DNA from 3 places in the Bacillus sp. N6 genome. Region 2 is predicted to be linked to each of the others. Evidence: predicted binding sites of a transcription regulator. Region 2 holds the regulator's gene; each other region holds the start of a gene.

Region 1 (4,264 bases), 920 kb from region 2:
CGAGTGTTTCAGCTGGATTTAATCCATTGTCTTTTACTATTTCGTCAGGTGTTGATCCATATTTTGATGCCAAGCTATATACGCTATCACCACTACGAACAGTTACAATTTGAATCATATGCTGGCTCCTTTCGGGAAAAGATTCACTATTTTTATTTTATTTTTGATGTCACTGTATTATGATTAAATGTATGCAAGGTAGCAGAAGTGAAAGAAGGCGAATATACATATGTTTGTAGCAGAACATGAAGTTGAAATCCGTTATGCGGAAACAGATCAAATGGGTGTTGTTTACCATTCAAACTACTTAGTGTGGCTTGAGTTAGGTCGCACGAAACTTATACAAGATTTAGGTTTTTCATATGTTGAAATGGAGAAAGAAGGAATTATTTCTCCTGTGTTAGATTTACAAATTTCATACCGTAAAGCGATGCGTTACGGAGAAAAAGCAATCGTAAAAACATGGGTAGATACTGTGAGCCCACTTCGCGTTGTATATGGATATGAAATATATAATGGTGATGGTGAACTTTGTATTACTGCAAGTACGACGAATATTTGTGCGAAAAAAGAAGGGTTCCGCCCTGTATCATTTAAAAAGTTATATCCTGAGTGGTATGCGAAATATGAGGAAATTAAGAAAAAATAAAAAAGCGTGGCAGAAGCCACGTTTTTTTATTTTTCATAATTAAATTGTGGGAAGTCGTCACCTTCGTTAAGTGTAACAGATAAATTATGTCCATCGAAGAACCATTCATCATCGCCTTCAATAAAGAAGTTAATACCTTCTTCTTGAATTTGAACAGCAGGATGTGCAGGATCATCTTTACGAATACCTAAAGAAAGTCCTTTTTGCACAGTACTGCAACCACCGTATTGTACGAAAAAGCGTAGTGTTTCATTTGATTGTAAGTTTAATTCATTTTTATACCATTGTGCTGCTTCTTTTGTTACGGAAAGATTCATGTATAGTTCCTCCAAATTATGTTGCTTTTCTTTAGTATAAAAAATAACGCAAAAAGACGCTATTAATATGCTTCACGTTTTCTTTTTGCGTTATGTGGGTTACGATCTTATTTTTGCTTTTTTGAAAAGTTTGCTTTTGGTTCAGTTTTATTTATAATTCGTCCGATATTTGCACGGTGTTTATAAATAACCATACCTGCTAATAAACACATCGCAATAATGAAGATTTTATCCCCGCTAACAATGGATGCAATAACAGCAACAACTGCTGTTACCATAGAAGAAAGTGATACGTATCTTGTTGTAAATAAAAGGGTGAAAAATACAACAGCCAATATTGCAAAAACAACTGGTGAATAGCATAATAGCACCCCAGCAGAAGTTGCAACTGCTTTACCACCACGGAATTTCGCGAAGATCGGGTAGACATGTCCAAGAACAGCCGCTAACCCGAACCATAGTGGGTGAATATCTAATCCGAAAATCATTGGTAGACTTGTTGCTAATGTCCCTTTTAAAATGTCAGCAATTGTAACGGTAAAACCTGCTTTTTTCCCTAATGTACGGAATGTGTTTGTTCCGCCTAGATTACCGCTCCCGTGCTCACGAATATCGATTCCGTAGCCAATTTTTCCAACAACTAGTGCAAATGGAATCGAGCCAAGCAAGTAGGCAACGATAAATAAAAGATATGTAGTAACCATAAGTTCAGTCTCCTTTATTCAAATGTGTTGATAAAGGGTAAAAAGAGTTTTTCCCGTATATTGTACCATACATTTGTAAAGAGCACATTTCTTTTTTGTAAATGAAAAATTCATTATTTCGTGAAAAAAATTTCACAGTAATGTTACATTTCTCACAGAAACAGCAAGACTATATGTAGTAACATTTTAATCAAAAGACAACAACATATTGGTGGAGGGTTATAAATGTTACAAAATAATACACGTGGAGAAGAATTAATGAAAGTGTTCGAGACGATAGTCCACGGCAATGAACAAGATTTAATGCAAGAAAATGCAAATGTAGACGGCCGCTCTCCAATGGGTGTAATGGGAACGTTCGCATCTGAGAGTGCAAAATATTATGCTGTTGAGAGTTTATTGTCAGATCAAGTGAAAAAAGCGATAAATGAAAATATATTATATCCACATGATTTAGATTTTTATGCGACAGGAACGACGACTTGTTCGCAAATTCCGTTAGCGCAAATGCTTGCTAACGGTTTTCATACTGGACATGGACATATGAGACAACCACAAGACATTAAAAGTGCATTGGCTCTTTCGTCTATTATTTTTCAAGCGAATCAAAATATGCAGCATGGCGGTCAATCGTTTGCACTCTTTGATATTGATTTAGCACCTTATGTACGAAAAACAATTGAGAGACATAAAAAACGATTACAATCATATCCGCTTACGAAAGAACAAATAGAAGAATTTGCATGGAAAGAAACGGAAAATGATACGTATCAAGCGTGTGAGGCTTTCGTTCATAATTCGAATAGTATGCATAGTAGGGGCGGAGGACAAGTACCGTTTATTTCTATTAATTACGGAACAGATACATCAAAAGAAGGAAGAATGTTAATTAAACAACTATTAAAAGCAACACAAGCTGGACTTGGTAAAGGAGAGACACCAATTTTTCCGATTCAAATTTTCAAGATGAAAAAAGGTGTGAATTTTGAAGAAAGTGATCCGAATTACGATTTATTTGAATTAGCATTAGAGACAACTGCAGAGCGATTATTCCCTAACTTTTCATTTTTAGATGCTCCGTTTAATGCAGTGCATTATGATGGAAGACCAGAAAGTGAAGTATGTTACATGGGATGTCGTACCCGTGTTATGTCTAATATACATGGAGAAGAAACAGCGATTGGTAGAGGGAATTTATCATTTACGTCTATCAATTTAGTGAAATTAGCGTTAATTAGTGGTTCAAAAGAAGCATTTTTTGAAGCGCTAAACTACTATTTAGATTTAGGAATTAAGCAGCTATTAGAAAGATTTGCGTATCAATGTACGAAGCGAGCAAGAGATTTTCAGTTTTTATATTCACAAGGTGTATGGCGTGGTGGAGAAACATTGCATCCTGAAGACTCCGTAGCCTCGATTTTAAAACAAGGGACGTTAAGTATTGGTTTTATCGGTCTTGCGGAATGTTTAGTAGCTTTAACAGGAAAGCATCATGGGGAAGATGAAGAATCATGGAAACTTGGGTATGAAATTATTTCCTTTATGAGAGATAGAATGGATAAAGCGACAGAAGAACATCAACTGAATTTCTCAGTAATTGCAACTCCAGCAGAAGGATTATCAGGGAAGTTTGTGAAAAAAGATAGAGAAGAATTTGGCGTGATTAGCGGTATAACGAACCATAATTACTATACGAATTCATTCCATATTCCAGTTTATTATAACATTCAAGCGATAAATAAAATCCGTTTAGAAGGTCCGTTCCATGCTCTATGTAACGGGGGACACATTACGTATATTGAACTAGACGGAGCAGCAATGCATAACAAAAAGGCATTAAAACAAATTGTACAAGCCATGGCAGAACATGGCGTTGGATACGGTTCAATTAATCATCCTGTTGACCGTTGTAAGTGCTGTAGTTATCACGGGGTTATTGGGAATGAATGTCCAAGTTGCGGGAATGAAGATGAGGCTAATATAGAAAGAATTCGCCGTATAACAGGCTATCTTGTAGGAGATATGTCAAAGTGGAATAGTGCGAAACGTAGTGAAGAGATAGATCGGGTGAAACATAAATGAAAGTGATGAATATTATTCATGATAGTGTAGTAGATGGAGAAGGATTGCGGACAGTCGTGTTTTTTGCGGGCTGTCCGCATCGTTGCGTTGGTTGCCACAATCCGAAATCGTGGAATATTTGCAACGGAATGGAAATGACAGTAGAAGAAATTGTGAAAGAGATTGCAAGTAATCCATTAACTGATGTAACATTTTCAGGTGGAGATCCATTTTTTCAAGCTGCTGAAGTGAAAAAGGTAGCAAAAATCGTGAAAGATTTGAAAAAAAACCTATGGATGTATACAGGTTATACGTTAGAAGAGATACAGAGTTCTCAAAATAATGATATGATAGAGTTGTTACATTATGGGGATGTTTTAGTCGATGGAAGGTTTGAAATTGAGGAAAAAGATTTAACACTTCCATTTCGCGGAAGCTCCAATCAACGTATTATTCGATTGAAAGAGTAAAAAGGCGGGATAGATTATATGAACAAAACAGTATTGCTTGTTGAAGATGAAAGAAGATTACGT
Region 2 (4,264 bases):
TGCATTTAAGTCAGAAGGGTCTAAGTTTTCCATAGTTGCCTGTAAAATATCCGTTGGCATATATACACTTTGAACGAGTTTTTCATATTTCTTTCTCTCGTCATATGCTACTTTTCTAACGCAACGATCGTATTGAATATCAATCATCTTCCCTTGAATAACAAGCTTTGGCTCGTATCCTTGCAGCATATTTTTACATGCACCTAAATCCGGACAATCCACGCAACCTACACTTTGTCCAATATATTCATATAACTTTACAAGACTGCGCTCAATCATAGAAGTCGTTACTTCACCTTTATGTTCGTCTATAAATTCTTTTACACGCGGGTGCGCCATTACTTCTGCCTTTAATACTTCATATCTATTTTTAAAATTTTCATTTTCCATTAATTTTGTAAATGAATTTTGAATATGCTCCATTTTCTCACCTCAAAGAGCGTTCATTCTCTTCTATTAATCACGCTTATATTTTTTTAACACTTCTTCTAATCGTTTTCGTTCATCTTCTAGCGTACTTGCATCTTTTTCTACACTTACATCTTTCTTCGCCGTTTCTTTCTCTTGTTCTTTCGGCTCTTCTTCCTTAAGCCAATCTGGCACCATTTCTTTTCGTACCGTTTTCTTCGCCGTACGGCCTTTTTTCTTCGTCTCAGCCCACTCTTGATATTGACGGTTCTCTTCTTTCGCTAACGCCATCGCGTCCGCTACTGTACCGACCTTTTTACGTGCCCAATGCCCAGCAATCTTCTCGACATACGTTTTCGCAAGTTTCATATCTGAGCGTAGCATAACGTAATAAATAAGTACATTCACAACTCCTGGTGTCAATTTTTGATTAATCATGACATCTTCAACGATTTGCAAGTCCGCTTTCGTTGCCTCTGCACCACCAGAAATCTCTTTCAATAGTTGTTTTGGCGAGATTTCCTCTAGCTGCTTTATTAACATCTCCTCTTGTGATGAAGGCTCTTTCTCTTTCATCGTACGTGCAGCATGAGGCTGTACTCTTTCACTTAGTACCGGTAATGCTTGACCATTTTCAAATTGATACCAATCTCGCGCTCCTTTTCTAAGCCTTTCCATATCAATTGTTTGCATCTCTGTCACCGCACCAAGAACGATATTTTGCATCGATAACACATCTACACCATACACGTAAGCAAGTGTTATAACGCAGTCTCTTACTTGATCTGTAATCGCCTTTTTAGGAACAAGAGCGGACAATCCATCTACAAATAAAGAGAAATCAAAGAAATCATTCCAAACTTTCGGAGCGTCTCCCTTCTCGTTACTTGGCATAGTTGTCGTTTTTGGAATACGAAGGTCTTCTTGCGCATGCTCAAGCTGTCCTGGATTAAACGAACCAAACACATCATTGAAAGAGCGCGTAACATTTTCATAAGAAGCAAAATCAAATTCTTCTTCTAAGAAATATTGCTTTACTTGATTATATTTTGTCCGACTCAATCGATTGTATAAAAAGATACTTAAAACAATATCATCAAAAAACTGCTTCGGAGATAAAGGTGGTTGCAACTCATATATGAACATTCGAATATCTTTTTCTTTCTTAATATATACCTTCAAAAGCCCAATTGCCTCTAACTTTACTCGTTCCTCATATATTTCAGGAAGTTGCATTTGCATAGTCACCATAAGGGAATGATGTGTATTCTCTTTTCCAAATACACGATCTTGCTCTAACTCCCCCCATAGTGTCATGTATAAGCTAAAAGCTCTACTACCTATTAACGGCTGATACAACATCGTCAATACTTTTCGGTCGTAATTATGCAGTAGCCCTTTCGCACTTACTTTATAACGATCAATCGGCAATAGCTCCATCCATGACTGTTTTTCCATTCTTGCTTTTCCTTTCTCTCATCCAATCTATCCTCTACTTCATTCCTTCTATCTTCATTATATAAATTCTTAGTGAAAAAGAGCTATTAGCTTTCGCTTCTAGCTCTCTTATCCTATTACTTACGGTATGTAAAGAGAATAAAATACAACTTCTACTCTCTTTCTTTTTGCAGTATATCTTTTAATTCTTCAATAAATACATTTAAATCTTTAAATTGACGATATACAGAAGCAAAACGTACATAAGCAACATCATCAATATCGCGAAGTTCTTCCATAACAATTTCACCAATCATATCACTTTTCACTTCTGATATACCTAAATTACGCAGTTCACGTTCCACGCTTTGTGTTACTTCTTCTAATTGTCTTAAAGATACTGGTCTTTTTTCACACGCTTTAATTAAACCACGTAAAATCTTTTCTTTATTAAACTCTTCTCGTGTGCCTTCTTTTTTAACAACGATAAGAGGTGACTCTTCTACCCTTTCAAAGGTCGTAAAGCGACTTAAACAACTTTCACACTCTCTTCTTCTTCGAATAGAGCGCCCCTCGTCTACCGGACGCGAATCTAACACTCTTGTACCATTATGAGAACAGGATGGACAACGCAATTCATTCACTCCTTTACACTATACTCTTTATTTTTCTCTACTCAATTCACCTAAAATATATATACAATATTATATAACTCATTCTAACTCTCTTACCACTTTAAGTTTCAGCGCATCACTTTATCATCTCATACTTAAAAATAAGATGGTATATAGGGCACTACCTCATTTGCAAGAGTCCAATGTATTCAACTAACGAGTACGTTATATTTTTCCTTTTTTATAAACTAAAAAAGAGGTGCATTATACACCTCTTTACATTTTAAATCAATTATGTTCTTTTTTAAAGAGCTTTTGTTTCTCTCTGCTTAATTTCGAAGCTACCAGTGCCTCGAGGAAGCTCGATGCTCTCACGCGTTTTCGCGTTTAAACCTTCTGCAATATATTCTGCAGCAACATTTGGATCAATACGATCCCCACAAGTATAAACATCAATACTTGCGTAACCGTGCTCCGGAAAGCTATGAATTGTTAAATGTGATTCTGAGATAATTACTACTCCACTTACACCTTGTGGTGCAAATTTATGGAAAGCAACCTCACGCACTTCAGCACCAGCTCTTAGTGCTGCATCCACAAATAATTGTTCAATATACGGCATGTCATTAAGCTTGTCGAAATCGCAATCCCAAAGTTCAGCAATCACGTGACGACCCATCGTATCCATAGTATCCATTCTACAGTTCCCCCTTGTAAATTTATTCTAACTGTTCGAATTGAAAACTAATTTGCAATTTGGCTTGCTCCACTACCACGGGGGAAAGTTAGTCCAGAGAGGTCCTAACCCTTTAAGTAGTGACTACGTACCTCAGCTCTTAAGTTTACGAGTGTTAGTATACTTTGTTTATTTTCATTTTGCAACAACAGTTTTTTCGATTTTCTGTCATATTTTCCTCTTTACTTTTCCCTAAAAAAAATAAACGATTCACAAATGCAGTAATCACAACGTTTCGTGGTATGTCCACTTTTTAAAATATACTTATATAATTTTTTTCCTTTTCAGAAAAAAATAAAAAAAGAGGGCAAATATTGCCTTGCCCTCTCCTCCCTTATTCACTTAAATGTGTTGCACATTTTCTTGTTTCGCTAACTCTTCAACAACTAACGTTACAAGATCTACAACACGACGAGAGTAGCCCCACTCGTTATCATACCAAGCAAGTACTTTCACTTTACGATCACCCATTACCATTGTAGATAAACCATCGATAATAGCTGAATGTGTATTTGTATTAAAGTCGATAGATACTAAAGGCTCTTCGCTGAATTCTACAATACCTTTTAACGCACCGTTTGCAACAGTTTTGAATGCATCGTTAATAGCTTCAACTGTCACATCGCGTTTTACATCTACTACTAAGTCAACAAGAGACACGTTTGGTGTTGGTACACGAAGTGCCATACCATGAAGTTTTCCGTTTAAGTGCGGAAGAACTTTTGCTAGCGCTTTCGCAGCACCTGTCGTTGTCGGAATGATTGATTGTCCGCAAGCACGTGCTCTTCTTAAATCTTTATGTGGGTTATCAATATTTTTTTGGTCATTTGTATAAGCGTGAACTGTCGTCATTAAACCGTTTTCAATTCCAAACTGCTCATCTAACACCTTCACAACAGGCGCTAAACAGTTTGTTGTACAAGATGCATTTGAAATAACAGTATGTTTTGTAATATCTAATTGGTCTTCGTTCACACCAACTACAATTGTTACATCTTCATTTTTACCAGGCGCTGTTAAAATAACTTTTTTCGCTCCAGCTTCAACGTGAAGAATTGCTTTTTCTTTT
Region 3 (4,264 bases), 2.2 Mb from region 2:
TGTTTAGAACTAGTGCATAATAGAGTTCGTAAGTGATGAATGGAGAGTGAAAAGAATGAAGATTTCTTTTATTCGTCATGGTTGTTTAGGTCGTATAAGAGAACCGATGACAATTAATTCATTTCACGAATGGATGAAACAGTATGATTCCGAGTCAATGATACAAAAAGCTAAAATGCCGATAGAAACAATAGAGGCAATTGAAGCAGCGAAATTTGTCTTAACAAGTGATCAAAGGCGTGCTGTACAATCAGCAGCTGAATTAACGGATTCTTTATCTTTTATGCAAAACTCTCTTTTTAGAGAAGCTGAAGTTCCTTCATACTTTTTTGCTCCGAAGTGGTTGAAATGCACAATTAAGGTATGGATGTTCATTGGGCGCACATTATGGATACTTGGCTACCATAAAGATGTTGAGTCTTATAAGGAAGTAAGAGAGAGGGCAAGGCAAGCGGCTTACCTGTTACATCGTTATGCTCTCGTACATGGAAGTATTGCTCTTGTAGGTCATAATTATTTTAATTCGATGATTGGAACGGAGCTGAGGGCAATGGGATGGTCTGGTTCTCCTATTTTGCATAGAAAGCCATGGGGATGTACAACATATACGTTTCACGAGGCGATGGATGGAAATATATTAAATACGAATTTAACATAAAAGCACACGATTTATATAAATCGTGTGCTTTCTTTTTAAGATATAGAAATTTTGACGTTTAATGGTTTTACGAGATGAGCATAAGGTTCGCCTACTAGCATAACAATTTCATCTTTTTTATAACCTAACTTTTCGTATAGTGAATAGGCGCGTGTGTTTTCTAAATTAACAAGTAAAGCGATTTTTTCATGCCCTTTTTCAGTTGCATAGATTTCGGCAGCTTCAATTAATTTAGAACCAATACCTTTTCCACCGTGTGCACTTGAAACTGATAATGTATCAATGTAATACTCATCAAGCTCAGCTTCTTTTTCTAACGTAATCGATTCATCTTTATGTAATTCTCTTAAGTGATGTACAATTGGTGCGTCAAGCTGTGTTGCTTCACTACCGTGATAAGCGACAATAATTCCAACTGCACTCTCGTCTTGTTCATAAATAAAACAGTTTTCGTAGCTCAGACGGTTATTTTCTTTTGAGAACCATGTCTCAAGTCCTAGTAATACTTCTGCTTCAACTGTGCTACCTGTGATTTTTTCAGCAATTTCATGCAGAGCATTATACAATAAAGGAGCTATTGCCATTGCATCTGTCTTTTTTGCTTTCCGAATCATAGTATCCCTCCTAGTTCTATTTGTATATTGTAGCATAGTGGTATGGAACTTTGCATAATTGAATGCCGAAATGTTTGATATAGAGAAGTAGCTATGTTAGTATATGATATTTAGTGGACATATAGTAAAACGATATTGTTTGCGAAATAACGAAAATAAAATCATGGCATAACAACAAGATAAAGTGAAATGTTAATCAGTAAGATTTTTTGTTTATTCCACGACTGATTAGTAGTCAACACCAATCGGACTACCCGCAAATAGCGGGATAATTTTACAGTTGTTGACCTATAGAATATACGATAGAATAAAATATTGCAGAGAGGTGAAATACATGGATAAAGAATTAGCAAATACAATTTTAGATCAGCTGAAAAATGGTGAAATAACGGAGTATGTTGTTACGAAAGATGTATTTTATACGTTCAGAGAAGTTGTTGTAAATAGAGAAGACTTTAAGCATTTCATTGGTAACGCACAGCGAGGCGGGCAAGTGATTTATACATATTCAGAAACGCCACGTTCATAAAGGGGAATTTTGATCAGCAGGGCATCCCTCACTGATTAGTAACCTTCACCAACTGGACGTTTAATGTGGGATAAATAAAAGATAAAGGAGAGGGGAATTATGGGCGATTTTAAACAAGGCATTTTACCACATTGGGATTATATGTGGAAAGATAGAGCCGGCAATAGATTTATGGGAATGGTTATGTATTCAGAGAAACGAAAATGTTCAGCAAAAATGCTTCAGAAAATAAAAAGAGCATATGAAGAAGCGATAGAAATTAAAGTAACTGTACAAGTTCAACATACATATCAGTATGTTGAAGGAATGATTGTATACTTTGATGAAGAGGCTCCTGTATGTACAATGCTTGATAAAGATGAAAATCCACATCATATATTTGTAAAAGATATTTTGCGTATTGAGCACTCTGAATAAACTTTTCATAAATAAATTGAAGTTCCATAATAATAATCTTTTTCTATAATAGTTATCTTTTAGTATGTAACGAGAGACGAAAGTATATGTATAATATATTTAATAAGGTAAATTTGATAAATGTAATCGTTTTTTAGAGCAGATTATCGTTTCATATCTGTTCTTTTTTGCGTGATGCTGGAGAAATATATTTCTTCAGCATCTACCGTTTTATGACAAAATATATTGTTAACTTTTTTAAAAATAAGGTTAAATTCGTTGACAACTTTTTTGAAAAGCACTTTATTGACATGAGTTTTAGAATGTTGTTTCATAGTCATTGTATTGAAAAAAAACGGCTATCATGTCGAAAAGTAAAAGTTAAAAAAAGAAAGAATTTATACATATATCTTGTGTCTTATTTTGAAACGTAATACAATATATAGAGAAATCAAGAACAACATATAGAGAATATAGATTTGAGAGGGAGGGTCGGAAATGTTAGTTGCATATGATTCTATGACAGGAAACGTGAAGCGTTTCATTCACAAATTAAATATGCCGGCCGTTCAAATTGATGAAGATCTAGTAATAGATGAAGACTTTATTCTTATTACGTATACAACAGGTTTTGGCAATGTACCAGAACGTGTTTTAGACTTTTTAGAGCGCAATAATGAAAAATTAAAAGGCGTATCTGCAAGCGGCAATCGTAACTGGGGAGACATGTTCGGTGCAAGTGCTGACAAGATTTCTACTAAATATGAAGTGCCTATTGTATCAAAATTTGAGTTATCTGGAACAAATAACGATGTAGAATATTTTAAGGAAAGGGTGCGGGAGATTGCGACACATTGAACTGAATAATGAAATCACGCAAATGCAGGACGGTTTTTATCAGCTTCATAAAGATAAAGAGGCATTAGAAGTCTTTATGGAAGAAGCTAGAGAGAATACCGTTCCTTTTAATAGCGTGGCAGAGCGAATGGAGTATATGAAAGAACATGATTACTATTACAACGTTCTGGACGAGTATAGCTTGGAGGAAGTAGAGGAAGTATATAACATCGCTTATGGTGAAAACTTCGAGTTCCAATCTTATATGGCAGCATCTAAGTTCTACAAAGATTATGCGTTAAAAACGAATGATCAAAAACAATACTTAGAAAGCTATGAAGATCGTGTAGCAATTGTTTCATTATACTTAGGACGCGGTGATGTTTCGAAGGCAAGACAATTCGCAAGCATGATTGTAAAACAAAACTACCAACCAGCGACACCAACCTTTTTAAATGCGGGAAGAAGCAGAAGAGGAGAAATGGTGTCTTGTTTCTTGTTAGAGATGGACGATAGCTTAAATTCGATCGGCTTTAACATTAATACTGCGATGCAATTATCGAAAATCGGCGGGGGAGTAGCTTTAAACTTATCTAAGCTACGCGCACGTGGTGAGCAAATTAAAGGTATCGACAACGCTGCAAGTGGTGTAGTACCTGTTATGAAATTGCTTGAAGATTCGTTTTCATATGCGAATCAACTTGGCCAACGAAAAGGTGCCGGTGCAGTATATTTAAACATTTTCCATTGGGATATTATTGAATTCCTTGATACAAAAAAAATAAATGCCGATGAGAAGAGCCGTATTCAGTCTCTATCAATCGGAATTATCGTTCCAAGTAAGTTCTTTGAGCTTGCTGAGAAAAATGAGCCTTTCCATGTTTTCGCACCTTATACGGTTTATAAAGAATATGGCAAGCACTTAGATGATATTGATATTGATGAAATGTACGATGAATTAATGAGCAATCCGAAAGTGAAGAAGAAGCCACTAGATATTAGTGCACGTGATATGCTTATTAAAATCGCTATGATTCAGCTTGAGTCTGGTTACCCATACTTAATGTTTAAATCAAATGCAAATAATCAACATCCATTGAAGGATATTGGAACTGTGAAGATGTCGAACTTATGTACAGAAATCTTCCAGCTTCAAGAAACTTCAGAAATAAATGATTACGGCACAGATGACATTATCCGTCGTGATATTAACTGTAACTTAGGATCGTT

The links. Region 2 encodes NrdR, which represses ribonucleotide reductase genes. Its sites were predicted from a motif close to AACACNATATATNGTGTT; they were not measured.
Region 1: the regulator NrdR is predicted to act here: its motif matches at 1,836-1,853, upstream of ACUXVC_RS18145 (anaerobic ribonucleoside triphosphate reductase).
Region 3: the regulator NrdR is predicted to act here: its motif matches at 2,630-2,647, upstream of nrdI (class Ib ribonucleoside-diphosphate reductase assembly flavoprotein NrdI).

The regions. Positions count from the first base shown of each region.
Region 1 covers NZ_CM127843.1:3,546,698-3,550,961, reverse strand. The annotation lists gene ACUXVC_RS18165 (glycosyl hydrolase family 18 protein) at 1-118, opposite strand, end outside; gene ACUXVC_RS18160 (acyl-CoA thioesterase) at 230-649, shown strand; gene ACUXVC_RS18155 (HesB/YadR/YfhF family protein) at 676-966, opposite strand; gene plsY (glycerol-3-phosphate 1-O-acyltransferase PlsY) at 1,074-1,670, opposite strand; gene ACUXVC_RS18145 (anaerobic ribonucleoside triphosphate reductase) at 1,896-3,752, shown strand; gene nrdG (anaerobic ribonucleoside-triphosphate reductase activating protein) at 3,749-4,201, shown strand; gene ACUXVC_RS18135 (response regulator transcription factor) at 4,220-4,264, shown strand, end outside.
Region 2 covers NZ_CM127843.1:4,465,281-4,469,544, forward strand. The annotation lists gene dnaI (primosomal protein DnaI) at 1-423, opposite strand, end outside; gene ACUXVC_RS23000 (replication initiation and membrane attachment family protein) at 457-1,866, opposite strand; gene nrdR (transcriptional regulator NrdR) at 2,019-2,480, opposite strand; gene speD (adenosylmethionine decarboxylase) at 2,764-3,147, opposite strand; gene ACUXVC_RS23015 (glyceraldehyde-3-phosphate dehydrogenase) at 3,538-4,264, opposite strand, start outside.
Region 3 covers NZ_CM127843.1:1,322,646-1,326,909, forward strand. The annotation lists gene ACUXVC_RS06850 (hypothetical protein) at 56-658, shown strand; gene ACUXVC_RS06855 (GNAT family N-acetyltransferase) at 694-1,272, opposite strand; gene ACUXVC_RS06860 (hypothetical protein) at 1,607-1,801, shown strand; gene ACUXVC_RS06865 (hypothetical protein) at 1,901-2,218, shown strand; gene nrdI (class Ib ribonucleoside-diphosphate reductase assembly flavoprotein NrdI) at 2,696-3,055, shown strand; gene nrdE (class 1b ribonucleoside-diphosphate reductase subunit alpha) at 3,042-4,264, shown strand, end outside.